Paraglaciecola sp. L3A3: one gene and its partners. The protein of the gene in region 2 interacts with the protein of the main gene of each other region in a pairwise test. Links are inferred from orthologs where the notes say so. Each region holds a gene or a part of one and is shown on either strand. Other genes may lie near its edges.

Region 1 (10,784 bases), 800 kb from region 2 along the record:
GACTGTAACTGCACATGAGGTAAAGTAAGTGTCTGCTCACTATTAAGCGACATTTCTCTATCTTCTGCGTACCAAGCGGCTTGATAGCCTGCTCGAATTGCTCCAAATACGTCTTTCTCTAAATTATCTCCCACATGCAAAATATTTTTAGCCGGTATTGCTAACATATCTTGAGCCGCATCAAACATAGCTATGTTTGGTTTCATAGGTACTGTCACACTAGATTTAAAACAGGCTGATAAATAATCGGCAATGCCAATTTTTTCAACGTCTACATTACCGTTGGTAATAGCCACCAGAGGTATTTTCTCGGCTAATGTTTTTAAAATCCAATGAATATTAGCATCGACAGAAAAATTACTGCGCTGATCATAAAAGTGTTGAAAACACCGCCTGGCTGCATCAACAGCTTGCTCTTCGTTATAACCAAGTTGCTGAAACCCAAGCTGTAAAGAGCGAAATCTAAGCTGGCCAATATCATTATGTAATATGGGATGATCTATTAGTAACTCTTTTTCTATTTTACGCCAGTACTGTGTATCTAAAGACTTAGTGATAGAGAACTCCTTATGCTGAAACGCTCGCAACGATGCCGTAGCATTTTTAATTACGCTGCCGTTTTCATATAAAGTATCATCTAAATCAAAAGTAATGGCTTGAATGGGATTGAGTTTTTTATAGAAAATCATAAATATATTAAACGCAAATTTCTAAACTGATTATTACCCAACAATTAGTAGCTAAGAATTTTAGGTAGTAAAATACTCAAAAATTGTTGTAATTGTGAAATCAACAAAGTATCCATATCAGGATTAAAGTGACTAGGATCTTTACTGCCAATCGCCAAAATACCCAGCTCCCCTTGGTCACCTAACAGCAACAAAGCCACTGAATTAGCATCTTGATCTGCAAATAATAATTTTCTTTCGTGGTCACTTAATCGTCCAAAGAAGTGTTTGTCTCTTTTAAAACGTTTTTCAATGAACAAACGACGTTGAATTTCTGGTAGCGCATGGGCACCTTTGAAAGGCATTAAACTGACAGATGCTAACTGTAAATTTTCTTGAATCACTTCTTCTAAAACAAAGGTTAAATCATCCATTGAAGTACACTTCAATATTCTGATATTTAAGTCAGCATATATCCGATAAATTTCTTCATTTTTTTTAGCAATTGTGATTAATTGACTAAGCTTATGATTAAGGCTGCGAACCTTCTTACGCAATTGCTCACTTTGTAATTCGACTAAAGACACACTACCTTTTTGAATATGAGGTATAGCAATTTTTTCCACAAGATTAGGGTGTTGAGCAAAAAAATCAGGATTATCTAACAGGTAGTTTACTACCTGTTCAGCACTTAATTGTTCATCTGTTTCTAATGCAGTATTTATTTCCATATTATTTAAAAATCCCCCCTACTCTTATAAATTTATGTAGCCGTCAAAAATATGCTCGGCTGCTCCGGTCATTTTTAATACATTGTCTTTCCCTTGCCAACGTATTTTTAAACTTCCACCAGGTAAATCAACCTTCACATCTTTACTTAATCTATTTTGTAACTGCCCAACAGCCACTGCGGCACATGCACCACTGCCACAAGCGAGTGTTTCACCGGCCCCTCTTTCATATACACGTAACTTAATATGACTAGGGTTAATTATTTGCATAAAACCAACATTAACCCCTTCAGTAAATCGCTCATGCTTTTCTAACAGAGGCCCCATTGTTTCCACATCTGCTAAATTTATGTCATCTACTAACAATACACAGTGAGGGTTGCCCATGGATACAGCACCACAAAAAAAGGTTTGATCATCCGCTCGGATAATATAAGTTTTTTCTTGTTTATTGGCCTTTAGTGGAATTAGGTGTGGTGCAAATTGTGGCACCCCCATATTCACTGTGACTTGTCCGTCTTTTTCCAAATATAAAACCATACGGCCAGCCTTTGTACTGACTACGATTTTATTACGGTTAGTTAACCCTTTCATTTTCACAAATCGAGCAAAACACCTAGCACCGTTACCACATTGGGAAACTTCCGTTCCATCAGCATTAAAGATTCGATAATGAAAATCTTGATCAGGATCATACGGTGGTTCAACCAACAAAAGTTGATCGAAGCCGATACCAAAATTTCGATCGGATAATTGACGGATTTTTTCCGGAGAAAAAAACACATTTTGGGTTACATTATCAATAACCACAAAGTCATTACCCAAGCCCTGCATCTTTGAGAACTGGATTTGCATTGTCACTACTTAACTAAAATTATTGTCTAGCCAATTAAAAATGAACTAACTAGAGATTCTAAAAGCAGTTATATCATTTCAAGCAATCACTGACTATGTCTTTAACAATCCATAGCTTAAATAATCTGATTAAAAACAATGAATAATTAGCATAATCAGGGTCGTTTATTTATTCACTTCTCAATTTTTCTGTTTGTTGCTGAATTCGTTTTTTTTGTTGAGCCGATAATCCATAACGATAATGTTCCTCTGGAGTAAACTTTAGACTATGTCGTTTCATCTGACGGTCATCAACATCCAAACTTAAATCCACATCAAATCGCGTTAAAACAGAATGGTTATTTTGCCAACCATTTGCAGCTGTAAAGTGAGAGATCCCCCAAGTAATACCACGGCCATCTTTAGTATCGGTAAATGCATCAGGGATAAAAGGTCCCGCGGCATTGGGCATTAATTCAACAATTGAAGCGATTTTAAAATTAACCCAATCTTCTGCATATTGAATAGTATTTCTTTCATTTCCATCTCGAATTGCAAAGGCCGCCACTCCCTTTTTAAATGGAAATAAAGTGGTTTCATGGCCCGCGGCCATAATGGGATTAAGCGGGTGTTTTTTAAATGGCCCTAATGGATTTTCTGCTATTGCCAGTCCATGCATACGCACTAAACCGCGCTTAGCATCTTGTTTAGAAAAGTCCGACTTGTAATACAGGTAAATCTTGCCATCGTGTACTAAAGGATAAGGATCATGAATCGAAAACTGATCCCAGTCACCTTTAGCACCATTAGGGATCACGATTTGATTGAGTGCAGTCCAAGGGCCATCAGGTGAATCCGCATAAGAAACCGCCACAGGGCAATCATCCCCCCGCTTGCCACTAGCCTCCATAAACCCCTGATAATAAAGGTAATACTTACCTTTCCATTTTAAAATATCGGTGGTTGAAACTGAGCGCCAACCGACATTAGGTTTTGGTGGTCGAGGCACAGCAACCCCTTGCTCTTGCCACGTAAAACCATCTTCTGAGGTGGCATACCATATTTCAGATAAATCCCAATCAGCGGAAGGTATAGTGTCACTGCTTTTTTCAGCACCTTTTGGCGCAGTAGGTGTATTACGATAGGTATACCAGACGTAGTATTTACCATTTTCAAAAATAACTTTAGAAGGATCACGACGAGAAATCGTACCGTCACCACCATGGTAATCAAACCCATTTAATTCTGTATATTTAAATTGAGTATACAACTCATTGTTTTCCTGTCGATTAGCTAAGTAATTATCGTAATTCCGAGCAACAGAAGCACTTAAAGGCATATCAGGCTTTTCATCTGGCATGTAAAAAGGAAAAGCTTGTTCAGAAGGTTGAGGAGGCTGCGGACTATTGGCGCTAACAAAAAAAGGTAATGTAAGGCTAGCGGTTAGGTAGCTAATTTTTTTCACTTGCAATTTCTCTGGTAAAAAACATGTTGCAAGTGTAAATAAAAAGCCGCTATAAGAATAGCGGCTTTACACTTTTAGTTAACAATTAATTATCGGGTATAGCTTCATTTTCGAATAATTGTTCAATAGTTTCTCGCTTACGTACTAAATGAGCCACATCTTTATCTACCAATATTTCTGCAGGTCGACAACGGCTATTGTAATTAGAAGCCATTACAAAACCGTATGCACCAGCACTACGTACAGCTAAATAATCTTCAGGTGCAATGGCTAACTCTCTACCTTTACCTAAAAAATCGCCCGTTTCACAGATAGGACCAACTACATCATAGACAGCCTTTTCTCTTACCAACGCTGCATTTAAAGGAATAATATTTTGCCACGCAGAGTAAAGCGCAGGTCGAATAAGGTCATTCATAGCCGCATCAACAATAGCAAAGTTTTTCTCTGCACCCTGCTTCAAAAATTCAACTTTAGTCAGTAAAACCCCAGCATTTGCCATAATAGCTCGGCCCGGTTCAAAAATAAGCATTAAATCTTCTCGTCCCACTAAACGCTGAGCAATGGCTTGCGTATATTGATCTGGGTGAGGAGGCTTTTCATCATTATAAGTAACACCTAAGCCACCACCTACGTCGAGATGTTTAATATGAATGCCATGGCTGGCTAATTCATCAATCAAGGCAAGTAAAATATCTAAAGCATCAACAAAAGGAGTAATGTCAGTTAATTGAGAACCAATATGGCAATCAATTCCAACTACATTTAGGTTCGACAAACTATTCGCATATTGGTAAATTTCAACCGCTTGTTCGCGCTCTACACCAAACTTATTATCTTTCAAACCTGTAGAAATATAAGGATGTGTTTTAGCATCGACATCAGGGTTAACTCGAATAGAAATAGGCGCTTTTTTATCTAATCTCTTAGCTACCTCATTAATCCGAGCTAACTCGCTGCGAGATTCAACATTAAAACATTTAATACCTTTCTCAAGTCCTAAGGCAATTTCTTCAGGTGTTTTACCTACCCCAGAAAAAACTACTTTGCTGGCATCTCCACCAGCTTTTAAAACGCGAAGTAATTCACCACCAGATACAATATCAAAGCCTGAGCCTAATTTAGCCATCACATTTAACACGGCCAAATTTGAATTTGCTTTAACTGCATAACAAATAAGATGCGGCTGTTTACCTGCCGCATTATTAAATGCGTGCCAATGTCGCTCTATTGTAGCTTTAGAATAAACGTAACAAGGTGTGCCGAATTGTTTAGCGATATCAAGAAGGGCGACTTCTTCAGCCAAAAGCTGTTCGTTTTTATAAGCAAAATAATCCATCTAGTTTTTCCCCTCTGATGATTCTTTTATGTGCTGAGTAGGACTGTTCGTCTCAGGCTCTTCCGGTAAATACAAGCTTCGCTTCTGACCACATGAGGATAGGACAAGAAGACTAAATATAGCCCCCGTAAGCACTGTAAATTTATAAGAATGGCGCATAACAACAATAACCTAATTTAATATGGGCTAATGATGTCATTACATTGAACAAATGCAAAGTACTGGAAAGAGCTGAATGCTATATTTTATGCCATATGAAATAACAAAGCATATAATCCTGCAGTTAAAGCGATATTTGTCTTAAAGAAGATTGCACCGATGGTGGAAAAATGACCTGTCCCCATAAAGACTGACATAATTCTTGAGTATCTGACCATTGCCTTTTTAACAGCCAATCAATCAAAATATTAGGATCTGATTTAAACTGCACATTCACACTAGGTTCAAATTGTAACCATTGCTCAATGACTTCTAAATCTAAGGTTTGCATTAACTGGCACAAACCTAAATCCGCTAAAGTAAAAGCATTTGAGGTTTGCTCAAATTGACCTGCCAAAGGTTTTAGCAACATGTTTTTATTATAATGTAAACACTCACTAGCCATCTCGAATCCAGCATTAGCAATCACCCCGCGGCACTTAGCTAGCGCCGATTTAAAAGAGATCTTAGCCGGGGAGTGCCAAACCACATTATCATCAATGTGTGCGTGTTTAATCGCCGGATGAAAACAAACAAAATCATGTTCTGCAAAGGTCGCCAATACCTTTTGTATGTCTGCCACTTCTTCAAAAGGCAAATACACTAATATACTTTTACCTTTGATATTTTCTAAATGCTCGTCGTCTATAAAAGGCGGTAAAATTGGAAAACCAAAGTGATACCAATGAATACCTAGCTGTAAATCAGTTGGCGCAAAATAGCGCATCACTAATTTATCAATCACCCCAGCTCCTTTCATTGGTATCGGATGAGCAAAAGCAGCTTGATGGCTTAGCGAAATAGAGGGTATTTTTTGCTTTTTTGCTGCCCATGCTGTGATAGGTTCAAAATCATTCAATACTAAATCGTATTCACCGAGATCTAATGATTTCACATCTTTAAAAAATTGCGATAACTGCAAATTCTGATAAGAATCCCAATAATTAAGCTTACCTTTTTTAGTGGCAAAGCTTAATCCATGATAGGTTTTAAAATCCTCGAATACTTGCATATCAAAATAATTTTCTCTGTTTCTACCAGAAAAAATATAATCAACTGTAACGTTTGAACGTTTTGCCAAAGCCTTGGCCATAATTCTGGCTCGGGTAATATGCCCATTACCTGTACCTTGCACCCCATATAGAATTTTCATGCCGACACGTCCTTAAAATATAGATAAACTGACAACGGAGATTCCCATTCCTAAGGCAGCACCAGCCAATATATCTCCAGGGTAATGGACACCAAGTAATACCCTAGATATGCCAATACAACTTGCCCATAAATACGCGACTAACGCTAAGTTAGGATAAAAACTACTCACCAGCGATGCCATTAAAAATGCCGCAGCAGTATGTCCAGACGGCAAACTGAACTTGTCAGAAGGGGTAATATGAGCATTAAAGTTAGTCGCACTATCACATGGACGTTGCCGTTTTAATGCTCTTTTTAAAAAAATATATACAGGAATTTCTAAGGTATAAGCCAATAAACCTGCAGACAAAAATAGTGCACCATGTTCAGGCTCTAACCACCAAAGTAGCACTCCAATTACAAGATATAACTGGCCATCCCCGGTTTTAGACACCCACTTTATCCAACTACAATCTCGCTTAGCCATCAGATTGAACATCCAATAAAATAAAGCTTTATCACTTTGCGCTATTGTTTTCATAACACCTGCCTTATGGATAAATCAGATTTTAGTTTAGGCTTGCTGTATGAATGAAAGGTGACATTTCCGCGAAAATTTCATGACAAACGGTAGCTAAATTTACCATCAAAAATAGAACCTGATCTTTGGCAAAAATAGTATTACACTGGCAGCAAGTTCATATTCTATTGACGTTAGCTAACCTTAAACCTCCTAAGGAAAAGACATGGATTACAATACTTCTACTCTTTGCGATATATTTGCTGACAGTGTTGACGTGGTCGAGCCCATGTTTGTCAGTTTTGGTGGCAGTCCTTCATATGGCGGAGAAATTACCACCATAAAGTGTTTTGAAGACAAAGGCCTGATCCTAAAAACATTAGAACAACCTGGTTTGGGGAAAATATTACTAATCGATGGTGGCGGTTCCATGCGCTGCGCTTTAGTCGATGCTTATACCGCTCAGCTGGCATTTGATAATGGCTGGGAAGGCATAGTTTGTTATGGCAGTGTTAGAGAAGTAGACGACCTAGAAGAAATTAATATAGGTATCCATGCCATTGCTTCAATCCCCGTCGGTGCAGATGACCAAGGTTCCGGCGAAGTAGATGTTGCAGTAAATTTTGGTGGAGTGACATTTTTACCAGAAGATCATTTATATGCTGATCGTACAGGTATTATTCTGTCTCCAGAACCACTAGATATCGAATAAAATTTACTAGCTAGTAATACATTTCTATAGACAATAAAAAACGCCGTGTTCATAAAGAACACGGCGCTTTTGTATGACTTGAAGTTAGTTATTTACCAACTAATACAGATACGTTTTTAATACCTGCTTTTTTCACTTCATTGATAACTTCAGTTACATCACCATGTTTAGCTTTAGGATGAGCTTGTACTGCAGCCGATTCTTGAGCATTTTCAGCCAAGAAACTTTGAATATTTGCTTCAACTCGGCGAATATCTACTTCACGTCCATTCACTACAATCGTACCGTCTTCGTTAACACGAATAGCTAACGATTTAACGTTAGTAGGAGGCGGTGGTGTTTTAGAATCTTTAGGACGATTAACTTCCAAACCTTTCTCTTTAACAAAAGAGGTAGTTACAATAAAGAAGATAAGCATGATGAACACTATGTCCAACATGGGTGTCATATCAATGGTTGCTTCGTCGTCGGCAGAGCCGTGCTTTTTTCTTTTCATTATTAAAAATCGCCAATTGGGTTAAAACGAATCTGCCTAGTATAAAGACAGTTTCTTCTCAGAGCATCAATTAATTAACCTTAACTTAATAAAACACTCAATTTAATTACTTATCAATGTACCTCATAGACTGCCGTAAATAGCGCTAATAATCCAGTAGGTTTTGAAAATTATCCTATCTGAATTTCAGGTTGAGCTATATACAAACCCCTTCACCCCTTTATTTTACTGGTTTAAAACCAAGCTAATAGTTGTTTAAGTTCCTTTATTTCTCCGCAATTATTTGGCAGGTAACCTGGTAATTCAGTCAATTCCTCCTCAAATTTGCTACTTTTCATCACATCTATTAGTTGTTTTGTTTGCGGTAGATCCAAGGTTTTATTTTTACAAACCATTAAATAATGCTCAGACACTAAAGGTATAAAGTCTAAACCAAAATGCCTAGCCGCCGCTTCAATACCCAAACCGACATCTGCCATGCCCGAAGCAATAAAAGCAGCAACAGCCGAATGTGTATATTCTTCATCTGCAAAGCCATTAATATCTGAATGACTTATTTGTGCTGTGCGTAATAACTCATCCAATAAAGCACGAGTACCTGATTCTTTTTGGCGATTAATAAATTTAACATCTTCTTGCGTTAAATCGGTTATGCCATAAATACCTTTAGGATTATTGGGTTGCAGCATCAAACCTTGTTGACGGGTGACAAAGCTAATAATTTTATGCTCATTTGTTTTCAAATAAACACGAAACAAACTTTTCATCCCTTCACTCAGAGCTGAAATTGGCACATCAAAAGCAGCAAGATCACAATTCCCTCTAGCCAGAGAGGATAAAGCTTCCTCTATACTTTTATATTGTAAATCTAGCGGCAAATCTTCACTGTAATCGGCTAATAAGGCGACAGCATAACCATGACTAGCATGAATACGTAGAGCCGGTTTTACATCCACTAAAATCCGTTGAATTTCTTTATTTAATTCTGAGGTTAAATTATCTAACTGTGGACCTAATCTAGCTGAGACTCTATGTTTGGACCAAAGTAATTTATCACCCAACAATGAGAGTTTAGCTCCACGACCTTTTTGTAATTCCACTAAAGGCATGCCAAACAGTTGCGAAGATTTTTGAATTAAATTCCAAGCAGAACGATAGGAAATACCTACACTAAGAGCGGCGGTGGTTAATTTATTCGAATGTTTTATTTCAGCCAATAAATGAAACAACACTGGAGACAATTCATTACCTTGTTCGTCAGTGAAGGTCCAATTGGGTTTAATATTTAATTTTTTAATATGCATTTTTGTACATATTTGGTATCTGCTGCATACATGTTATTTTAGCTTAAAATACTATTCAGCCAACAATATATGCATTTAAATGCATATATTCAAGTGATTAACAGTTGTTGTAAGGCCAAAGATTATGAGTGACGTTTCAAGTTGGGATCCACAAGCAGTAAAGGATATTATCGACTCTTTACGGGGGATGCCTGGTGCACTATTACCAATTTTGCATGCTATTCAGGATTCTCAAGGTTACATTCCCAAAGATTCGGTGCCAATTATAGCCTCAGCACTTAATCAGACCAGCGCCGAAATTCATGGTGTGATTAGTTTTTATCATCATTTTCGTACTTCTAAGCCAGGCAATCATGTTATTCAACTGTGCCGAGCTGAAGCGTGCCAAGCAAGGGGGGCAAGAGAATTAGAAAAACATGCAAAGTCATCACTTAATCTTGATTACCACGGCACAACAACAGATCAAGAATTTACCTTAGAACCTGTTTATTGTTTAGGCAATTGTTCAAACGGCCCAAATATACAAATCAATGACGAAATTTTTGCCCGAGTATCGAACACTAAATTTGATCAACTACTCGAGCAAAAAACCACTTATATAGTGGAGTTATCATAATGAGCTTTACAGTTTTTATTCCAAGAGATACCTCAGCCCTAGCGGCAGGTGCCCATAGAATCTCTGCCTTGATCCGAGCAGAAGCTAAAAATCGCCAGCTAGACCTAAACGTTATTCGTAATGGCTCCCGTGGTATGTTTTGGCTAGAGCCGCTGATTGAAGTCGCCACAAAAAATGGCCGAATAGCTTATGGTCCAGTGACTGAGTCAGACATATCATCATTATTCGATGCCGAATTTTATCTGGGTAAACCTAACCACCCCCTATGTTTAGGACAAACCGAAAATATTCCCTATTTAGCCAAACAACAAAGATTAACTTTTGCTAGAGCCGGTATTATCGATCCAGTCAACATAACTGATTATTTACAATACGACGGTTTTAAAGGTTTACAAAAAGCCTTAACGCTCAGCTCCCAAGCCACTATTGATGAAGTGACATCTTCAGGGCTTAGAGGCCGTGGAGGCGCAGCCTTTCCTACCGGTATAAAATGGCAAACTGTGCATGACTGCCCAGCAGAGCAAAAATACATAGTCTGTAATGCTGACGAAGGTGATTCAGGCTCTTTTGCTGATCGCCTAGTAATGGAAGCTGACCCCTTTATGTTAATTGAAGGTATGATCATTGCCGGGTTAGCAGTAGGCGCAAATCAAGGGTATATCTATCTACGTTCAGAATATCCCGTGGCTCACGCGATTCTCAATCAAGCTATCGAAAATGCTTATGCCCATGGCTATTTAGGCGACGATATTTTATCCGGTGGTAAA
Region 2 (10,719 bases):
ATAATCATAAGGGCTACCATAACCTTCAAGAAATAGTTCAACTAAACGAATTTGTGCAGCAAGACTGCCTTGCATAGACGCTTCACGCAAAAAAACGACTGCACGTTCTTTATCTTGCTGGACTAACTTCCCTTGGGCGTAGTAACGGCCTAGTTGCTCAAGTCCGGCAGGTAAGCCTTGTTCAGCCGACTTATGCATAAAAGCAACACCTCTTTCAGGATCTGCATCTACACAGACCCCCCAAGCTAACATATCCCCCCATAAAAACTGATACGCGGGAATTAACAAGGTTTCAGCATTGGCTTGGATATCTTGTACAAGTTGGCACTTATCTAAAACCACACGAGACAAATGTTCATTTTGATTAATCAGCTTTATCAGTTCATCTTGCGAATATAATTGCACAGCTTGAATTTCTTCAGCCGCAAAACTTGAACTTAACATAGAGAAAGAGATAAAAACTGATAAAAATAATTTTGATAATCGCATAGGTAAACAGTGCTGTTTTGAGTTCATATTCCCTATATCGGCAATAAACTAGATTTTATAATCTTTATCGATATAGGGATGATTGACTAATTTTATTTTGCAGTTAATGCTAACTTGATAACTTGACCATGTTCCATTAATTCATGACCTAGGTCGGTTAAATAACCACCATCTGGTAAAGTAGTAATACCTTTATCAAACAACCGCTTAGCTGCTGATACAACTGAATCCTCTGCATCATGGTGAATTTTTAGTCCTTGCAGCAGACTCTTATGTGGAAATTTTAATAATAAATTTAACTCATCAACCATTTCAGATGAAAATGTCATAAACAATCCTCTTAGAAAAATAGATTCTTATAGCAAACGTTCAAAGAACCTGCATAAAACACACTCTACTCACAGGATTTGAACTTAACAATACGAAACCTTGAATTATCATATTAAAGCGACTCGTATATCGGCACTCATATGTTTATAATCCAACCCTGAGCCTAAATCCCAATGAGATGAATATCAAAGGTTATTTGTAGAATTTTCCATTCATATTCAAACTAGTCGTAATAATACAGAAGGACGTCATGCAAAAAATCACCTGTCTGGTCGATAAAATTGAACCTCTCACCAATGTGGTCAGTCGAGTCATACTTAAACCTCAATCACCATTAAGCTTCCTTGCTGGACAATATTTGCAAGTCGTTATGGGGGATGAAGATAAACGCCCTTTCTCAATAGCTAATGCACCTAGAGAGGATGGCACAATTGAATTACACATTGGAGCTGAGCCAGGTAATCAGTATGCCGGGCAAGTGCTAGAAAAAATGCGGGCAGCTGGAACAATTGAAGTTGAAGGTGGATTAGGCGAGGCTTTTCTAAAAAAGGTCTGTATTCATCCCATCATTCTTTTGGCCGGGGGGACTGGTTTTTCGTATACATTATCCATTTTAGAGAAATTACTGTCAGCGCCACTTTCTGCTCCGGTACATCTATTTTGGGGCACTCGAACATTAGATGACATGTATGCATTTGAACAATTAACCGCTTTTGCTGCAGAACATGAAAACTTTTATTTTACCCCTGTGATTGAATTACCTGACGCTAACTGGCAAGGCAAAACCGGTTGGGTTCATCAAGCTGTATTAAATGAGTATGCCGATTTACAAAATTATAAGGTTTTTGTGGCGGGTCGTTTTGAAATGGCAAAAACCGTCCGAACAGATTTTTGCCAACAAGGGCTGATAGTAGAAAACTTATTTGGCGATGCTTACGCCTTCATCTAAAAACGCACATTTTATAATCGCCACTAGGGCCTATGTATCCGGCCCTAGTGATTTAAAAAAATATTAAACAGCCCCTTCGAAATCTAACTGCCTCCACGCTTCGTATACAAACACAGAAACCGCATTAGACAAATTCATACTGCGACTCTCAGGTAACATTGGAATTCTGACTCTTTGTTCTGCAGGCAAAGATTGAATCACCTCATCAGGTAGACCTCGAGTTTCTGGTCCAAAAATTAATGCATCGCCGAGCTGATATTTTACCTGTGCAAAAAAAGCAGTGCCTTTAGTCGTGCAAGCAAACAAACGTTTAGGTTGGCGAGCAGCTAAATAAGCGTCTAAATCAGGGTACCTTTGTACTTTGGCAAACTCATGATAATCCAAGCCTGCCCTTCTCACTTTTTTATCATCCCAATCAAAGCCCAGTGGTTCGATTAAATGTAATGAAAAACCAGTATTAGCACAAAGACGAATAATATTACCGGTATTGGGCGGGATTTCGGGTTGATATAAAACGATATCTAACATGAGGATCTTATTTCAGAAAAGTAATAAATGAATAATAACAAAATCTTATCTAGTTATTCGCAATAAACTTAAGAATGTTAGCTAAACAAATATCCCGATAACGGTCTTTTTCCTCCAGTAATTCATGTTTAGCATTATCTATTTGCAAAAATTGCGCGTTTGTCATTTTCTTGGCTACTTTAGTTTGGCGAACATTATCCACAACTGTATCTGCTCCAGCTTGCATAACGAGTGCTGGTATCGGGAATTTTTCAGCATTTTTTTCGACTCGTTCCATTGCAGCAATAGCCGCCCTTAACCATTGTCCGCTGACACCGCCTAATTTTACCTGTGGTTGGTTTTCATACTCTTGTCGAAACAATTGATAACGAACTTGGCTATGGGTCAAATCGTTTTCTGCAAAGGGGACATTTTCGTAATCACTTTGCCCCCAAAAGTACGCACTATTTGTGCTACTGAATTTTACCTGCAGAAAATGAATATCCAATAATAAGTGAGCAAGCCAATTGGGTAAAGCCGGTCTAATACCAAACATAGGAGCAGAAAAAACCACATTTTTAAACAGACTTGGGTAAGCTAAGATCAATAAGGCACCAATTGCGCCACCCATTGAATGACAAACTAGGCTAGCTTGATGTGAGCTATTAGGCGTGACAACTTTATCTATAAATAATTTAAAATCTGCCACGTAATCATCAAAAATATCAACATAGCCCAGCATAGGATGACCAGTCAGGCGACCTGACAATCCCTGCCCTCTATGATCATGAATGAACACAGAATAACCCTGTTGGTATAAATCATACATTAGCTCTTTGTATTTAAGAAAGGTTTCAATCCGCCCAGCAGAAAGCACTACTGAACCTAGTGCTTCAGGATGTACAACGTATGCATAAGCAATATTAATTTGCCCTACACCGATAAACTCACCTAGGATAATTTGGTTTTGCCAAAAAGGTTGAATAGTTTGCAGATAAATATCAGCCAAGTTTGCTTCAGGTGTAAACATACAATTACCTTCTTCGGTGACTAAAATACGATAAAGTTTATAATTAAGTTTTGCTTTTCTTTAACTTTTTTCTATTATGATTTTGTTCTATAGCTTTGAGAATATCTCGCCAACTCAAAATCCCTACCGGATGATTATGTTCATTTATAATTGGGATACAAGACAGCTTATATTTATTAAACGTTTCGATGGCCACATAAATATCTTGATCAGCCGTTAAGCAAATAGGTTTAGGCGTCATTATTTGATGGGCTTTTTTATTTAAGGTCGCCAAATCTTGAACTTTTTCACTCACAGTTCCAATATGCGGACTAATGGTTTTAAGTAAATCTCTATCCGACAACACACCATACAGAACACTTTTTTCTACCACCAAAAGATGATGAAAAGATGCGTTATCAAATATCCTTTTCACATCCCGTAAGCTGTCATCTAATTCAACAGTCACTAATGTTTTGGTCATCAATCGTTCTATTTTCATGTTTTTCTAGTTTCTCCCTAGTCCAATAAAAACACTACATTAGTGGTAGAAAGCAACTTTTCAGCTTACTCTTTTTCAGAGAGGGGCAAAGATATCTTCACCTGTAAACCGCCATTTTGTTGGTTCGTTGCAGTTATTATCCCGTCGTGTTGAAAAATTGCCCGAAAAGCGATGGCTAAACCTAATCCGACCCCACCACTGTTTCTATCTCTAGCTGTGGATGAACGATAAAAAGGTTCAAAAATTCTTTCTACCTGCTCAGTATCCATACCTGGTCCATCATCTTCTATCAGCCACTCTATGTGTTTATTTTGAAGGGTAATAGTGACTTCGATGATATTTGTTGAATAGTGAATCGCATTACGTAACACATTTTCAATGGCACTGCCTAACAATTGAGGATCAACAAACAAATCAGCTTGAACTTGAGAATGGTAGTTTATCTGTTTTCCTTTTTGGCTCGCTTCGAACATGGCGTCATTAATAATTGGCGACATCAGTTGCTCTAATGATACAAATTCTTTATTTAAAACAGCTGATTGATTATCTAATTTAGATAACATCAAAACTTGAGCAATCATACTTTCAATTTGATTAGCTTCTTTTTCAATTCTATCTAAGGCTAATTTAGAATCAGTAGATTGATGTTCTGGCGGCTGTTGTTGGGCAATACCTATAGATAATTGTAATCGAGCTAATGGCGAACGTAACTCATGGGATATATCAGCTAATAATCTTTTTTGACCATTTAACAAAATCTCTACTTTTTCAGACATGGAATTAAAGTCACGACTCAGTTGGCCAATTTCATCCATTCTCTTACTTGCACTTCCTACTCTAGCGGCTAAATCACCACTGGCCATTTTTCTAGATGCCCTTTGAACTTGTAGGATAGGGTTGAGCAGCGAACGAACAAATAAATAACACAAGCCACCACTAAAGGAGATCAAAAAGAATAAAAACAACTCTGGGTATTCTTGCCTGATCACCCTGAGTTCTCCACCAGGCTGAATATTAGCGGTGAATAATAAATAGGTTTTTTGGTCTTTGACAACAAGTGCAGGGCCAATAAAAGTTTTGCCCTGGGTTTCCATGACTAAAGGCGAGCTTTCCACATCAAATTGTTCTAATGCTTGGCTAATTTTAGCCTGCCCCTTATTTAATCCGAAAATAGTTTTGCCCGTTTCAGTATCAACTAACACCACCCAAAACCGATTACGTTTACTCAATATATGTGCATATTCGTTTAAATTGATTTTATTTTTATCAATCTGAAATTGAACTTTACGGGCCAATTGGTTTAATGCTTTAGCCTGATTTGGCTGTAATGGCCTATATTTAACTCCTGAATCTAGTTGTTTAACCAGCCATATTGAACTAATAAATATTAAAAATGTGGCCAACCAAAACCATAAAAACACTCGAAAAAATAAACTTTTCCCGGGATGTAATCGGCTTAAGGAATACATGTAGCCACCAGGTATTGATAACCCGCACCACGTAAGGTTTTAATCTTTTCTTCAGAACTCAATGCCGATAATTTTTTACGCAAATTGCTCACATGCATATCAATACTTCGGTCAAAAGCAGCTAATTTTCGGCCTAACACTTTTTCGCTAATATCTTCTTTGCTGACTAATTTACCTTGATTAATCATTAATAACTGTAAAACCGAAAACTCGGTACCGGTTAATTCTAATAATTGCCCTGCACAATAGACTTGCTGTGTCGATGGAGAGAGCTCAACATCGCCTAATTTAAGGTTCTGCTGAGTGCTATTACTTGGCAACATAGCCATGCGCCTGACTAAAGCTTTGATCCTTGCTGATAATTCTCTATGATTAAATGGCTTAGCTAAATAATCATCCGCGCCAATCTCTAAGCCTAAAATTTTATCGTAATCATCCCCCTTAGCAGTCAACATCAAGACAGGGGTTAAATGACTAGAACGTAATTTTTTTAACACTTCAAAGCCATCGAGTTTGGGCAACATAACATCCAGTAAAATTAAATCATAATGTACGTTCGAGGTAGCCATACTTAGGCCTTCTTCACCATCGTTAGCTATATCTATATCATAACCTTGGGGGCCTAAATACTCAGATAACAACTGAGTGAAATCAGTATCATCATCAATTAATAATAGATGTTTATTGGTCATGTTCTTACCTTAAGTATTGCAGTGTCGGCACTATAACTCAGCTTACCCATTTACGCAGTTTCTCTTTACACAAGTTTTACAATCCCTTTGCGTTTCTTTGCATTGTATTAGCTAGACTGATTACATGCTCAGTGAGAACTTGAGCTTACTTTTAACTCAGAGGACAAAAATATGTTTAAACTTAAAACAGTCATTACCCCAATTGCCGTGTGTTTATCATTGGCACTTTCTAGTCAAGTATTGGCGAAACCTGAACGTGGCCATGAACGTCATAAAATGGCAAAAGTATTTTCTCAATTATCTCTTACAAATGCACAAAAACAAGATATTAAACAAATATTTAAACAAAGTCGTGCCGATCGCCAAGCAACTGGACCAGAAGCTCAACCGTTGAGACAAGATATCGCCAGTTTAGTACATGCTACTGAATGGGATCAAGAAGCTGTAGAAACGTTGCTAGGACAACAGCAAAACGAAATGCTTGAGGCCGGTTTAAAACGTGCAGAAAATAGACATGCAGTATTAAGCATCTTAACTGATGAACAAAAAGCGCAATTAACCGCCATGAAGGAAGCTCATAAAGACAAGGGTGAGCATAAAGGTAAACGAGCCCCCAAAGGCAAAAATAAAGGGAAAAGCGAAAAACGCTTCAAACGTGGTTTATCTGCAGAACAAACCGCTGCAATAGAAAGCATTAAAAGCCAAAGTAAAGAAAGTGCTGAAGTATTAAAGGAAAAATTAAAAGCCTTTAAACAAGCTGAGCGCTCTCTTATTACGAGTGCCGAGTTTGATGCAGAAAGTTGGACGTCATTAAGACAAGAATATCAACATGACTTTTTGGCAATGTCAGTACTTCAAGCCAAAACTAAACACGATATGTGGAATGTACTGACGCCAGAACAACAATCTAAAATGCAACGTATGATGAAAAGAAAACATAAAGGTGAACGAAAAGGAAAAAGACAGCAGAAAGAAGCCTAAAACCTATTCTTTCTAACCCGCTCTAATTAGGCTAATTTTAGTAGCCGGATCGAGCTGACAATTCCAACCAAAGTAACTGGCACCATTTCGCTCATTTGGTGCCTTTTTTTATAAATCAGGAATATCCCTCTTATAGTCAGAGCCTATAAACAATGGTGAGGTAACTATCATATCAGCGGTAGAAGTAGTGCATGCTACAGGTAAATTCCACACAGAACACAATCTTAATAAAGCTTTCACATCGGGATCATGCGGCGCCGGATTTAATGGGTCCCAGAAAAAAATTAAACAATCTAATTTTTGCTCTGCAATTAAGGCTCCAATTTGCTGATCGCCACCTAGCGGACCACTTTTAAATCTGTGAATATCTAAACCTAATTCTTTCTGCAATAAGCCCCCTGTAGTCCCTGTCGCAACTAATTTATGTTTACTTAATTCGGCTTTATGAGCTAAGGCCCATTTAACTAAATCTGGTTTTTTATGATCGTGGGCAACAAGTGCAATGGTCTTTTGCATGGGTTATAAAACTTATAATGAGTATCGAAAGCCAAAGCATACCAATTCAAGCTAAAAAATAAACCTGATAAAATAAAAAAACCACCTAATGTGAATAATCACAAAGGTGGTTTTATTTTATCTGGCAACATCTACTAGCCTTGCGGCTTTAAGAATATCGATTATAAATTGGGTCTCTGTAAATCAGTAATGTCTTTAGAGGGCACTAAATTTTTAGGAATATCGATTATTTTATCATCTGAGCCCGCAGCAAAATTACTTAGGTTGTAACTATTTTTTGTTGACCAGTCCATTTCTATCCTCCCATCACCCAGAGTAATATTACCTAACTTCTGGCGAAACCAATTAGCTAAGGGCATATATTCAACTGTATAAGCAATGTTATTTCTTTCTAAAGGATCATTACGTAAATCATATAACGCCATGTCTGCTTTTAACGGGTGAGTAGTTAATGCCCAAGTAATATTGTCATTCAAATAAGGCGTTTCTGCCACGGTTCTTTTATCACGAGTGCGCATAGAAAAGGCAAAGTCATTAGTGCGCATATATGCCCTATGGCCTGATACCAAGTTCATTTCACCCAAGATATAATCACGACGGAACATCTTATCACTGGCAACCTTGTCTAGATCAACACCATCTAAATAATCGTATCGTTTATCTTCAACATCGATATTTGCAGCGGCCATAAGTGTCGGAGCAAAATCCACATACTCAACTAGCTTATCCACCACTTTACCCGCCGGAAATTTTTTCTTGTCTGATGACACCACTATCACTGCACCGTTAAGAGATTCTTTCCAAGAGCCAAACTTAGCCATTATCCCTTGTTCGCCAAGATGCCAACCGTGATCCCCCACAGTAAACACAATCAAATATTCACGACCTTGTTGCTTGGAATAAGCTTTAAAGTCTTCAACCGCTTCGCCAATTAAAGAGTCACCAAAAGCAGTAAAAGCATAATAATCACGTATCGCTTGTTGTTTGTGTTCAGGCTTCATCGCATCTGTTTTAGATTCATTATAAATCTGCATCTGCTGTGGTGTGAAAGTAGCCAGCTCTTCGCTATCAAAAGCAGGCAATTGGTATTTTTTACCTGCAAATAGATCACGGTATTCTTTAGGAGGCAACACAGGGGTGTGAGGTAAATGGAAGCCTAAATTGACAAACACAGGTTTATCATTATCAGTCCCTTGCACCTTCCTACCCGCCAAGGTTTTATATGGTTTGCCGGAATTTTTTAAATAGTTTTGATATTCATCAACAATACGTGCATCGACGGTTTTATCTGCTGGTTGTGGATTAACCCCACCTAAAATAAGCCCTTTATTAATTCGGGTATAGGCTCTTAATATATCGAATTCTTGTTCAACCCGATCTTTAATCGCTTGTTCTTCAGCATTCAATTGCCTGTCGGCTTTGGTTAGAGTATAGGTTTTGCTAGTACCATTAGCATAATAAACTGTCTCAGTTGCATCTCTACGTAATAACAAACCGTCTTTTAGGCCATAGGCACCAGTGGAATTAAATCCACCAAAGCCATTTCTAAGGAGGTCACGGTTGAACTCAATTTCAAGATCAAAAATCGTACTCTTACCGGTGAAATTTTCTCTTACCCCATGGTGAGTTTTGCCAATAATAGCAGTGCTATAACCAGCTTCTCTTAAACTTTGGGAAACAGCTGGTGTAGCAAAATCTGTATCTTGATGTACTTGTTCCCAAGCGTATTTACCGGATCTAAAGGGGTATTTGCCCAAATGCATAGAGGTACGAGATGGGCCACAAGCGGGAGATTGATTATAAGCGCGAGTAAATAATACTCCTTCGCCGGCGAGTTTGTCGATATTGGGTGAAGACACATAACCTAATGCACTTTCACTTTTACCTGTAGTAGCACGATTATAAGCTTGGATAGAATCCGGACGGTGATCATCAGTAATGATCCAGAGAATATTAGGCTGTTGTGTTTTCGCCAAGGCAGCTCCGGCAAAAAGCAGCATACCTAAACCTGCTAAAACTTTACATTTATTATCTTTCACTATTATTCCTCTGAGATTGCCAAGCTTATTTACACACAAAAAAGCCTTTGCATTTTTGAATGAAAATTGTATTCAATTTACAACTCATTTTATACAAAGGCTCTTTTAGTTTACATAAAACTTACAAAGCTTAAACTTTTCACTCAGGTTTATTTAGCTTGATAATACCTTACGTAATCTATGGTCATAGCTGTACCATCTAGAGCATCGGTAATTTCGCCTGAATAATTTCCTTTCAAAATAGCCAGACTAAACAAAATGGTCGTTTCACTAAAACACACATCATTTCGCACAGTATAATAAAGCTCACCGTCAAAGTAGAAACGGAAATAATCTTCATCCCATGCCAAACCATAAGTGTGGTACTGCTCACCAAAATTCGCTATTTCAGCAGATTGGTAATCGTGAATGATTTGCCACTCTTGGCCATCAAAATATTCAATCGTAAAATCTGTCATTAAATTACGTGATGCTAATTCAGGCTCTAACCAGCCATTATTGATACCATCTTGTGCTAACAGCCCATTAACCAGTTGAATTCCACCAATTTCTTTTTTATCAGCCCACTCATATTGGATCCATTTTTTACCTGTGGAGCGTGATATCCAGCGAGAATCTAAATTGTTGTCTACAGAAAATTCTGTTTTAGATCCTTCAGCATTATTATTACCATTATCTGTGATAGTCACATCTTCAGCTGCGGCATAATTAACAATGCTTGGGTCAAGTGCAGACAAGGCATCAGGAAACCCTTCAAGCTCAGCAGAAAACACTCTAAATTCACGTAAATGTACGGCTTTAGGGTTTTTCGAGGTAAGACGAATTTTGTTAGTTGAAATAGGTTTATCTAACACAATGTTATGTTCTGGTTGACCGATTAAGGTATGAGCAATTTGGTTGTTATAGTGCTTTTGCTTACCGTTAGCTAAGGTCCATTTATCGGTCCAGTTGTGCACATTTGAATTGATTACATTAGGAAAATGTCCTTCATTAATATCCACTTCACACTGTTTTTCACCTTCAGGTGAACCATGTTTAGGCCATAACCAAAATGAATTATTAGTAGCAGGTGCAGCGGCATATTTATATCGTGCTTCAAAATAACCATAACCAAAGTTTTGTTTGGTCCAGACATTACCCGAGGTCCAATCTTGCCCTGCTCGGGTTTCTTTTTTGGTGATCAATTTTAGCTCACCATTTTCAACTACCGCATTTTCACGCCAGCGACTACTGGCC
Region 3 (10,808 bases), 3.0 Mb from region 2 along the record:
CCACGATTATTTTAAAAGAAAGTTTTGAGAATGGCAGATTTAGCCACAGTACAACAATTAGTTAGTGAGTTTGAATCAAATTTTCGTGGTCAAGGGCTAGAGCCTTTTATATATGTTAAACCATATATGCTTGGTTGCGGAGACTGTTGGCCTGAGATTACAACCACCCGAAAAGGGATTTACGCTATTTTTAGCAATGACACTTTGCTTTATATTGGCAAGGTTACAGGAAGAACCAGAGTTATTTGCCATCGATTGAATGATCACTTTATAGTTCCCAGTGACTTTTCGTATGGTGGAGCGAAGGGTATTTGGTCCAAAGAACCAACCCATTTTGTGGCTTGGGGAGTGCCAGATGCTAGTTTTTTCGAAGCAAGTGCATTGGAAGAGTTTTTAATTGATCGGCTAAAGGGTGAACTACCTGATAATAGTCGAAAATAAAATATAACAAATCCATAAACCGGATTTGTGCAAAAGCGGCACAAACCGGTTATGGAAAGTGTTATTTTGAATAGTGAAGAACGGTCTAACTATCACCCTATGATTAAAATCTAATAGTGCCTGTTGTTTTGCTTTTTTTTAGTGAGCAACGCGAATGCTTTTGATTTTATTCTCGACTCCGCGTTCCCCGAGCAGATTGCTTGAAATTGGGCAAATCACATGGATGTGATTTGAGTGACATTGACGTCGGGAACGTCTTGTCACGACCTATTTTAAGTGAGTAGCGCAGGGAATAGAACGAGGCTGGAGAGCGGCATTTTCTGGTTACTCTTTTTTGCTGTTGAAAAAGAGTAACTGGTGCGGCAGGGATGCCGTATCAAAAACGCAATGGATTGCGGTAAGCGTAGCGCATAAGTGACGAAGTCATGCTTTGTGGCGAAGTCATGCTTTTGTAAGCGAAGCGCATAAGTGACGAAGTCAAAACCACTATTCGGTTGTTTGATCTCTTTCTAGCAATGACATCGCCGCTTCTTTGACCGATTTATTTTGATATAAAACTTGATAGATTTGTTCACAGATTGGCATTTCTACCCCAATTTTGTTGGATAAGATATGCACTTCTTTAGTGTTGTTATACCCTTCTACGACTTGGCCTATTTCTTTGATCGCTTGCTCAATACTTAAACCTTTACCTAAGGCTAAACCAAAACGGCGGTTTCTAGATTGATTATCAGTACAAGTTAATACTAAATCACCCAGTCCAGACATGCCCATAAAGGTATTGGGTTTAGCGCCCATTTTTATGCCAAGGCGCGTGAGTTCTGCTAAACCACGAGTAATTAATGCGGTTCTGGCATTGGAGCCAAATCCTAAACCATCAGCTAATCCGGCACCAATCGCAATAACATTCTTTACTGCACCACCGAGTTGAATTCCAATAAAATCATCGTTTCGGTAAACCCTGAAAGACTTAGCACAGTGAAGTTTATTAGCAAATTCTTCTGCTAATGTTTCATCTGTAGAGCTAATAGAAATCGCTGTAGGTAAACCTGCGACCATTTCTTTGGCAAAGGTAGGGCCTGATAGTGCAGCTAAAGGTATCTTGTCACCAAGAATCTCTACTGCAACTTCTTGTAATAATCTGCCTGTGTTTGGTTCTAGGCCTTTAGTTGCCCATATAATTCTATGTTTATCAGTAAGATATGGTTGAATTAAGCTAAGTGTATCAGCAAAGGCATGACTGGGGACTACGACTAAAATATCTTGGCTGTTGGCTAATACTTGTTGAATATCAGATGCAATCTTTAAGCCCTCAGGAAAAGTTGAGCCTGGCAGATATTTAGCATTTGTTCTTGAGTCAGCCATTAATTCGGCTTGCTTTGGATCTCTGCTCCAAAGAACAGTATCAATGCCATTTCTGGCTAGACAAAATGCAAGGGCAGTACCGTAAGATCCTGCCCCTAAAACACCTACTGAATTCATTTAGTATGAACCATTTATGCGTCTAATTTTTGTGGTGCTTGTTCTTGTGCCTGAACCTGCTCTGCTCTTTGTTGCATATATGCAGCAAAAATTTGATTAAAATCTACAGGTGCTAAGTTTAATGGAGGGAAAGTTCCACGGTTTACAAGATTAGAGATAGTTTCTCTAGCATATGGGAACAAAGTGTTCGGGCAGAATGCGCCGATCATATGCGCCATATTTTGCTCTGGCATGTCGGCAATGCTAAAGATACCAGCTTGCTGAACTTCACATAAAAATGCAGTTTCTTCACCTAACTTAGCAGTAACAGTCACACTTAATACCACTTCATATAGGTTTTCACCTAAAGGAGTGCTCTTAGTATCTAAGTCTAATTGAACCTCTGGTTTCCATTCTTTTTGGAAAATAGCTGGTGAATTAGGGGTTTCAAAAGAGATATCTTTAGTGAATATTCTTTGAATGTTAAATTGTGGACCTTGTGCAGCGCCCTGTTGTGCCGTACCTTCATTTGGTTGATTTTCGTCAGCCATCATCTTTCCTTAAATTTTATTTATTCAGCGAGCAAAGTATCTAGTTTGTTTTTTACTTCTAAAGCAAACAAATCATCGCAACCGCCGATATGTTGATTGTTAATGAATATTTGAGGAACAGTATATCCGCCATTGGCTCTTTCGATCATTACATCACGTAATTCAGGATTAACATCAATCTCGATTTCATTAAATTTAACCTGCTTTTCTGTCAGTAGTGCTTTAGCACGATGGCAGTAGGGACAGTGCCCTTTGGTATAAATGTCTACTTTGCTCACAAGCTCACCTGTAAATTATTTATTGATTGGTAGACCAGCACCTTGCCATGCATTTATCCCACCTTTTAAAACAGAAACATTTTCGAAGCCTGCTTTTTGCATCTGAGAGGCGGTACGTTTTGCTGTCATACCCATTGCACAGACAACTATGATGGGTTTAGTTTTCTGTTTTTCAAGTGAACTGAAGTCAGCTTTTGTGACTAATTCAGCTTTTATTTGTTGTGAGCCTAAAATATGACCTTTTTTAAACTCTGCTGCAGTTCTGATATCTAAAACATAGGCATCTTCTCTGTTCATGAGTAATGTGGCTTCGTGGGTACTTAATTCTTTTAAAGAAGAAAGTTGGCTGGCTAGAGTGGTGTAAATAATGGCCACTACGAGTGCTACAAAAATTCCAGATAAAAAATAATGATTGGTAACAAATTCTATCATTTGATCCATAACTGACGGGTTCCACTAATGATTCTTGAAAAAAAGAGGGCAAAGTATATAGATTTTGCAGTCAGAAACTAGCCCTTAGTTTTAATCTATTAATGTGTAAAGAATAACTTATTGTTATCCATTTGCTTTTTTAGCTGTTATAGCTGATGACTGGCGCGCCGAGTAAGGATAACATTAGGGTAATGAAATTTAGTTGACTAAATAGGATATAGAAATGAGCCAAACAAAAAAAACCACAGCATTAATCATTTTAGATGGCTGGGGACACAGAGAAAATCAAGAAAGCAACGCAATTGCTCACGCGAATACTCCTGTTTTAGATGGTTTGTGTGAAAATTATACCAACACTTTAATATCTGGCTCAGGTCTAGATGTTGGATTACCACCAGGACAAATGGGGAATTCTGAAGTTGGCCATGTAAATTTAGGTGCAGGTCGTGTGGTTTATCAAGACTTTACTCGGGTAACAAAAGCCATTGAAGATGGTGACTTTTACGAAAATCCAACGCTTGTAGAAAATTTAGATAAAACTATTAAAGCAGGTAAAGCTGTGCATGTTATGGGCTTGTTGTCGGCAGGTGGTGTACACAGTCATGCAGATCATATCTTTGCCTTTTTAAAAATGGCAGCAAAACGTGGTGCGACCAAAGTTTATTTGCATGCTTTCCTTGATGGTCGTGATACACCTCCTCGCAGTGCGAAAGGGCCACTAGAGCAAGCTGATGCAGTATTCAAAGAAATCGGTCTAGGCAAAACGGCAACCTTAGTTGGACGTTATTATGCAATGGACAGAGATTCTCGATGGGATCGAGTTGAAACGGCTTATAACCTTATTGCTAAAGGTCAGGGCAATTGTCATGCGGATAGCGCACTAGATGCATTAGAAGCCTCTTACCAAAGAGATGAAAATGACGAATTTATGCAAGCCACTGTGATTGGAGATGCTGTGCCAATTGAAGACGGTGATTCATTGTTTTTCATGAACTTCAGAGCCGATCGTGCTCGCGAAATTAGTCGTCCTTTTGTCGAAGCTGATTTCAGTGACTTTAATAAAGGTAAACATATAGCGTTAACTTCTTTTGTTACTTTGACTCAATATGCTGAAAGTATTAAAGCGCCAAGTGCGTATCCTCCCGTTCCATTAGTGAATGTGATGGGGGATTGGTTAGCACAAAATGGCAAAACTCAATTGCGTATTTCTGAAACAGAAAAATATGCTCATGTGACTTTCTTTTATAGTGGTGGTCGAGAAGATCTGTATGAAGGGGAAGAGCGTATTTTGATCCCTTCACCTAAAGTGGCAACTTATGATTTACAACCTGAAATGAACTCAGCTGAATTAACCGATAAATTAGTGGCAGCAATTGAATCTGGAAAATTTGATGCGATTATTTGTAATTATCCCAATGGCGATATGGTAGGTCATACTGGTAACTTTGATGCAGCAGTAAAAGCATGTGAAGCAGTGGATGCTTGTATTGCTCGAATTGTTGCGGCTATTGAAAAGAATGGTGGTGATTGTTTGATTACCGCGGATCACGGTAATGCTGAACAGATGCAAGATGCCTCAACTGGTCAAGCGCACACGGCTCATACAAGCGAATTAGTACCATTTATTCATGTTGGTAGTCGTAAATCTACCGCTCGTGAAGGCGGTACTTTAAGTGACGTCGCTCCTACTATGTTACATTTAATGGGGATGCAACAGCCTGAAGAAATGACAGGTACGCCAATTGTGACACTTAACTAATTTGTTATACATGAGATACAACAACAAATCTAAAAGGTTGGCCAGCATATGGCTGCCCTTTTGGATTTTGTTTTTTGCCTCATTCGTGTCTCTTTCAACTTTTGCTCAGAGCCAAGATGATCTAGAGACTATTCAACAACAAATAAAGCACAAACAAGCTGAGATTAAAAAACAATTAGCCGTCGCTAAGAAAGTACAAAATAATCTACAAAAAGCAGAGTTAAAAATTGCTGAAACTGCGAAGAAGCTTAATCAAACCCAAAGCGCATTAAATAATAATCAAACACAACAACAAGTTTTGTTAGCTAAACAAAAAAGTCATTTAGCATCATTAGATAAACAGAAATTGGGATTGGCCAAACAGATCCGCAGTGCTTACATGACAGGCAATTATGACTTTGCCAAAATGTTGTTAAATCAAGAAGATGCAGCAAATTTTGAACGTACCATCACTTATTATCAATATTTGAATAAGGCACGAAAATCACAAATTGATTTATTTAATGGTTTAATTAAAGAGTTAGAGTCAGTTAACGCTGAATTAATCGATAAGCAACAAGAATTAGAAATCCTTAAATCCCGACAATTAAGTCAACAAAAAACATTAACAGCCCAGCAAGACGATAGGGAGAAAACCCTTAAACAATTGCGTGCATCAATCCAAACTGATGAGTTGAAAATTGCTCAGTTACAAATCAACGAAAAGAATTTATTAGAGGCTATTGCTAAAGCGCAGGCAAAATCTGAATCGAAAAAAAGTATCAAATTAGCAGGCTTGAATGCTCTAAAAGGTCGTTTACTAAAACCTGCTAAAGGTACGTTACGAAAAATGTTTGGTCGCTATCGTCAAGGTCAAATTAAATGGAAAGGTATTGTTATATACGGCGATGAAGGAAGCCCAGTGGTGGCCATTCATGACGCTAAAGTACTTTATTCCGATTGGTTACGAGGTTTTGGTTTAGTGTCTGTACTTGATCATGGCAATGGTTATATGAGCCTGTATGGGCACAATCAAGCATTATTAAAACAAGCGGGAGATACGGTTAAAGCAGGCGAGTCGATTGCACTATTAGGCCAAAGTGGCGGCCAAAGTCGACCTAATTTATATTTTGAAATTCGTCACAAAGGCAAACCTGTTAACCCGACCAGTTGGTTAAAGTTATAAGTATGTTGTAATAGCTAACTTACCACTTATAATCTTATTCAACTTTATTGCCGTTAAATAAAATAATAATTAAATCATGCGTTTATTCATCTTCTCATTTTTGTTGTTAGCAAGCTTACATGGGCAAGCAGCCCAAGTGTCTTTGATTATTGATGATATGGGCAATAATCAACGTGACGCTCTGGCATTTAGCTTGCCGGCAGAAGTGACCTTTGCCATTTTACCCAATAAACCTTTGTCTTCTGCTTTTTCTACACGAGCGGCTCAACAACATAGAGAAGTCATTTTACATATGCCTATGGAGTCTTTAGCCCGAGTGAATCAAGAAAAAGGTGTATTACTGTCAACCATGCAGCCAAATGAAATTATTCAAACGCTAAAGCAAGCCCTGTCGACTGTGCCTAATGCAGTTGGAATGAATAACCATATGGGCAGTCGATTAACTCAATTATCTCAACCTATGTCTGTGACTATGGATTATTTATCAAAACGAGGCTTATTTTTTGTCGATAGTAGAACAACTCGATACAGCAAAGCTGAATTGATCGCACAAAAAGCAGGGGTGTTAAATACCAAACGTAACGTATTTATTGACCATGTTATAGAGATTAACGAGATTGACCAACAATTTCAGCGCTTGCTTAGGCTGGCAAAAAAATACGGCCATGCGGTGGGTATAGGTCATCCCCATCCTGAAACCTTGCAATATCTAAACGAAAATTTACAGAACATTGAAACACAAGGAATATCTCTAGTTAAGCTAAGTGATGTTTTGAATGCTCCCGCAGAATTGGTTTCTATCGATACACTTCAAACAGGTGCTACTGCACTTTAGGAATAAAACATGGCAGCTGCAAACTTACTGGCGTTAATAGACGATATCGCCACCATATTGGATGACGTGGCTATTTTGTCTAAGGTCGCGGCAAAGAAAACCGCTGGGGTATTAGGTGACGATTTAGCGTTAAATGCTGAGCAAGTTTCTGGGGTTAAAGCTGAGCGTGAATTGCCTGTGGTTTGGGCTGTGGCAAAAGGTTCACTGTTAAATAAACTTATTTTAGTCCCATCTGCTTTATTGATAAGTGCCTTTTTACCTTGGTTGATTACGGTTTTATTAGTGTTAGGTGGTTTGTATTTGTGTTTTGAAGGGGTAGAAAAGTTGGCTCATAAGTTTCTGCATTCTAAAGAAGAGTTGGAAGCAGAACACGCAGAAAAATTAAATGCGATAGCCGATCCCAAAGTGAATTTAGTTGAACTTGAAAAAAGCAAAATAAAAGGCGCAATTCGGACTGATTTTATTTTGTCAGCTGAGATAGTAGTGATCGTTTTAGGTACAGTACAAGCCGAGCCTTTTATGACCCAAGTGACTGTTGTGTCGTTACTCGCTTTAGCGATTACCGTTGGGGTGTATGGCCTAGTGGCAGGTATAGTGAAGTTAGATGATGCCGGGCTGTACTTCTTGCGAAAATCATTATCAGGTTCGTTTCAAGGTTTATCTAGATTTGCTGGTAGAAGTTTATTAACGATTGCACCTTTACTTATGAAGACACTGGCGATCGTTGGTACTGCGGCTATGTTTTTAGTCGGAGGGGGAATATTAGTACATAGTATTCCTATACTGCATCATGCTATTGAGCCTGTATTGCAGGGTTTAGGAGCTATTTCTGTTTTGTCAGTCGTGGCACCTATTTTGTTAGATGGCTTGATTGGGATGATTGCAGGAGCTTTAGTTTTAATGTTGACTACCACAGGTTTGAAGCTTTTTAATAAAAATGAATAAAATATTGTAATTGTCATAATCTGATCAAAAAGGTGTGTATAAAACCTTGAATAATTCATGGAATGTTATATTATAACGATTCTGATTTTTAAGGTAACACTCATGCAAACCACAGAAGATAGATCAATTTTAGATAAACTAGGCATCTGGGCCTCTAGTTTGTGTGCGTTGCATTGCCTGGCCTTACCTATCTTGATCCCATTATTGCCTTTAGTCGGCTCGTTATTTTTCGCACAAGATTGGTTTGAAAAAACGATTTTATCTATGTCAATGATTGTTGGGTTTTGGGCATTATTTATTGGCTTTTATAAATACCACAGACAAATATATCCACTATACAGTTTATTCTTAGGCGGTTTAATTTACTGGAACAAAGATATATTTGGTGAGCAATACGAACCCTTCACTATTGCCATTGGTGCGTTTCTTATTATCGCTGCCCATGTGACCAATTTAAAATTATGTAAAAGCTGCCATAGCTGTGAATCAGACTCAGATTCTGGATCAGGATCTGGTTGCGCTAGTTAATTCGCTAACCTCTTAACACCAGCAATGCGTTTGCTGGTGAATTACTAAACACCCCATCAACCTGCCATTCTTTTAGTTTTAATAACTCTTTTGCTTCATCTACCGTATATACCATGATTTTTAAACCACGTTGTTTGGCATCTTGGACAAAATTTTCATCTAAACAGCACATATCAACATTGACCGAATACGCGCCAAGCTGTTCGGCAAATTCTGCGTATTTTAATGGTTTGCTAGCAGTTAAAGCAGCAATTCGAATATGTGGGGCCAATGCTTTGAATTTGGCTAAAAAGTGGTGGTCGAAGGAAGAAATGAAAAAGTCTGTATAGTTAAATGCTAATTCACTGACTGCACGCTCTATGTTGCATATGACTAGAGAAACATCGGTGACATCTTTGATTTCTAAATTGAGTAAACATTGGCCATTAACTAAGTTTAATACTTGCCATAAAGTGGGGATGCTTTGGCCTTCACCTAGGTCTAAGGCTTGTAACGCTTTTAAGTTATGCTCTTTAACTAACCCTGTACCATTGCTATTTCTAGATAAAATACGGTCATGAAATATCACTAATTCGTTGCCGATTTGTTGAACGTCCATTTCAATACCGTCAGCCTGTTGTTCTAGTGCTTTTTCCATGGCTAATAAAGTATTTTCTGGGGCATGGCTGCTTGCGCCCCTGTGAGCGAAAACTAACATACAGGTGACCTTAAGTTATTTACTGTGAAGTTTTTGAGCGTTATAAGTTTCGTATATTGCAGCAGAAATCACCATTAATCCACCCACAAAAGTTTGCCAATTGGGTTGTTCCTTTAAGATCACTATAGCCATTATTGTGCCCCATAAAGGTTGCATACAGGCGACCAGAGAAAAGGTTTTTGCCCTGAGGTGACGTAAACTTGCGGCAATTAACGCATGAGGTACAGCTGTTAATACTGTGCCTAAAACAAACAGCCAAATATAAGTGTGTTGATCGGCAGTATAAAGTTCTTTAGATGAAAAAAAGAACAAACAAACAAAAATCACTAATGTTTGATAAGCCATAGCATGAGCGCCAGAATAGTGAGAAAAGTGCTTGCGATGGATCAGGTTACGTAAGGCATATAAAAATGCAGAAAATATGCCTAAACCTATACCTAAAGTTATATCGTTATCGATAGACACTTCAGGGATCATTAAGCCAATACCGGATAAAACCACCAAGGCACTCACGACGTCTTGCCAAACTAAGCGGATCCTTTCAAACAAGGGTTCTAACAATACTGTGATGACGGGAAAAGAAAACAGTGCAATCATACCCACAGACACAGACGAATATTGCATAGCTGCAAAATATGACACCCAATGAACTGTCATTAATAGACCTAGAACTAGGGCGACCATGTAATCTTTAGCACAATATAAAGATAATCTACGACCAGTAAATTTGACAATTGCTATTAACATAATACAAGCAATAATAGAGCGGCCAAAAGTAATGTCAGTGGCAGACAGAGGTATTATTTTAGAGAAAAGCCCAGTGGCTCCTAACATCACTACCGTAAAGTGCAGTGACACTAAGCTCTTTTTAACGGGATCCACTGTTTATTTCAGTATCGAAGCAAAAACGTCGCCAAGGCGAGTGACGTCTCCTGCGCTGAGATCGGCTAATTCAATAGCATTGGGTTCAAAACATGCAACTATGGTTGAGCCTAGTTTAAAGCGGCCCATTTCTTCGCCTTTGTTGATAAACACTGAATTGTCGCCCTCTGTAGGATAAGTCCAGTGTTGTACATTTTTTCCTGCTGGAGGAGAAACTGTACCTGCCCATGTGGTTTCAATGCTAGCAACAATTGTTGCGCCCACTAATACCATGGCAAATTTTCCGACTTTGGTTTCGAATATTGCTACAACTCTTTCATTTCTGGCGAATAAGCCAGGTACACGTTCAGCTGTTAATGGACTAACAGAAAATAACTCGCCAGGTACATAAATCATATCGGTGAGTTGCCCATCAATAGGCATATGAATACGGTGATAATCTTTAGGGGCTAAATAAATGGTGGCAAATTTACCATTTAAAAAAGGTTGGGCTATTTCAGGTTTACCACCTAATAAAGATGTTAAGCTATAATCATGGCCTTTGGCTTGGAATATTGCGTCATATTCAATCTCCCCTAATTGACTGACTGTGCCATCAACGGGTAAAGCCAGTTTGTCTTCATCAGCAATAATTGTTCTGGCTTCTGGGTGCAACTCTCGGGTAAAAAACTGATTAAATGAAGTATAGGCTTCTGGATTAGGTTCTAGTGCCTCAGACATATCTACTTTATATTGCCTAATAAAAAGTTTGATTAATGTGCTGGTGACTACACCTGCTTCAGCTGCGGCTAATAAGCCTACCAGTCTAGAAATAAGGTGTTTAGGCATAATGTA

What was found.
Region 1: the proteins of GQR87_RS04115 (region 2) and lysA interact in binary tests that used the Escherichia coli proteins (3 or more experiments, as listed by UniProt). The link is inferred for Paraglaciecola sp. L3A3 from one-to-one orthologs.
Region 3: the proteins of GQR87_RS04115 (region 2) and secB interact in binary tests that used the Escherichia coli proteins (3 or more experiments, as listed by UniProt). The link is inferred for Paraglaciecola sp. L3A3 from one-to-one orthologs.

What each region holds. Positions count from the first base shown.
Region 1 is NZ_CP047023.1:170,139-180,922, reverse strand. What follows is about bases 2,911-5,815. They hold lysA (diaminopimelate decarboxylase), read right to left. Parts: upstream 5,038-5,815; coding sequence 3,784-5,037; downstream 2,911-3,783. Other genes in these bases: GQR87_RS00730 (MJ1255/VC2487 family glycosyltransferase), read right to left, coding at 5,321-5,815; GQR87_RS22280 (lipoprotein), read right to left, coding at 5,038-5,196; GQR87_RS00740 (family 43 glycosylhydrolase), read right to left, coding at 2,911-3,698. In the rest of the region: GQR87_RS00755 (HAD-IA family hydrolase), read right to left, coding at 1-689; GQR87_RS00750 (DUF484 family protein), read right to left, coding at 734-1,399; dapF (diaminopimelate epimerase), read right to left, coding at 1,424-2,254; more of GQR87_RS00740, read right to left, coding at 2,424-2,910; more of GQR87_RS00730, read right to left, coding at 5,816-6,388; GQR87_RS00725 (phosphatase PAP2 family protein), read right to left, coding at 6,401-6,910; ribonuclease E activity regulator RraA, read left to right, coding at 7,116-7,601; GQR87_RS00715 (biopolymer transporter ExbD), read right to left, coding at 7,690-8,097; GQR87_RS00710 (substrate-binding domain-containing protein), read right to left, coding at 8,331-9,401; GQR87_RS00705 (formate dehydrogenase subunit gamma), read left to right, coding at 9,526-10,017; GQR87_RS00700 (NADH-quinone oxidoreductase subunit NuoF), read left to right, coding at 10,017-10,784. UniProt on the Escherichia coli protein: Specifically catalyzes the decarboxylation of meso-diaminopimelate (meso-DAP) to L-lysine. Is not active against the DD- or LL-isomers of diaminopimelate.
Region 2 is NZ_CP047023.1:971,903-982,621, reverse strand. The notes cover bases 4,096-6,935. They hold GQR87_RS04115 (response regulator transcription factor), read right to left. Parts: upstream 5,948-6,935; coding sequence 5,243-5,947; downstream 4,096-5,242. Other genes in these bases: GQR87_RS04110 (Spy/CpxP family protein refolding chaperone), read left to right, coding at 6,119-6,928; GQR87_RS04120 (ATP-binding protein), read right to left, coding at 4,096-5,255. In the rest of the region: GQR87_RS04150 (tetratricopeptide repeat protein), read right to left, coding at 1-489; GQR87_RS04145 (TIGR02647 family protein), read right to left, coding at 582-818; fre (NAD(P)H-flavin reductase), read left to right, coding at 1,070-1,768; tRNA (uridine(34)/cytosine(34)/5-carboxymethylaminomethyluridine(34)-2'-O)-methyltransferase TrmL, read right to left, coding at 1,832-2,296; GQR87_RS04130 (alpha/beta fold hydrolase), read right to left, coding at 2,346-3,305; GQR87_RS04125 (CBS domain-containing protein), read right to left, coding at 3,349-3,786; more of GQR87_RS04120, read right to left, coding at 3,852-4,095; GQR87_RS04105 (methylglyoxal synthase), read right to left, coding at 7,037-7,444; GQR87_RS04100 (sulfatase-like hydrolase/transferase), read right to left, coding at 7,606-9,483; GQR87_RS04095 (family 16 glycosylhydrolase), read right to left, coding at 9,633-10,719. UniProt on the Escherichia coli protein: Response regulator member of the two-component regulatory system CpxA/CpxR which responds to envelope stress response by activating expression of downstream genes including cpxP, degP, dsbA and ppiA.
Region 3 is NZ_CP047023.1:4,017,941-4,028,748, reverse strand. What follows is about bases 696-3,624. They hold secB (protein-export chaperone SecB), read right to left. Parts: upstream 2,454-3,624; coding sequence 1,938-2,453; downstream 696-1,937. Other genes in these bases: gpmI (2,3-bisphosphoglycerate-independent phosphoglycerate mutase), read left to right, coding at 3,387-3,624; GQR87_RS16675 (rhodanese-like domain-containing protein), read right to left, coding at 2,747-3,172; grxC (glutaredoxin 3), read right to left, coding at 2,474-2,731; gpsA (NAD(P)H-dependent glycerol-3-phosphate dehydrogenase), read right to left, coding at 928-1,923. In the rest of the region: GQR87_RS16695 (hypothetical protein), read left to right, coding at 31-441; more of gpmI, read left to right, coding at 3,625-4,922; GQR87_RS16665 (murein hydrolase activator EnvC), read left to right, coding at 5,008-6,087; GQR87_RS16660 (divergent polysaccharide deacetylase family protein), read left to right, coding at 6,164-6,922; GQR87_RS16655 (DUF808 domain-containing protein), read left to right, coding at 6,932-7,867; GQR87_RS16650 (MerC domain-containing protein), read left to right, coding at 7,970-8,395; GQR87_RS16645 (glycerophosphodiester phosphodiesterase family protein), read right to left, coding at 8,400-9,092; GQR87_RS16640 (DMT family transporter), read right to left, coding at 9,108-9,974; asd (archaetidylserine decarboxylase), read right to left, coding at 9,978-10,808. UniProt on the Escherichia coli protein: One of the proteins required for the normal export of some preproteins out of the cell cytoplasm. It is a molecular chaperone that binds to a subset of precursor proteins, maintaining them in a translocation-competent state.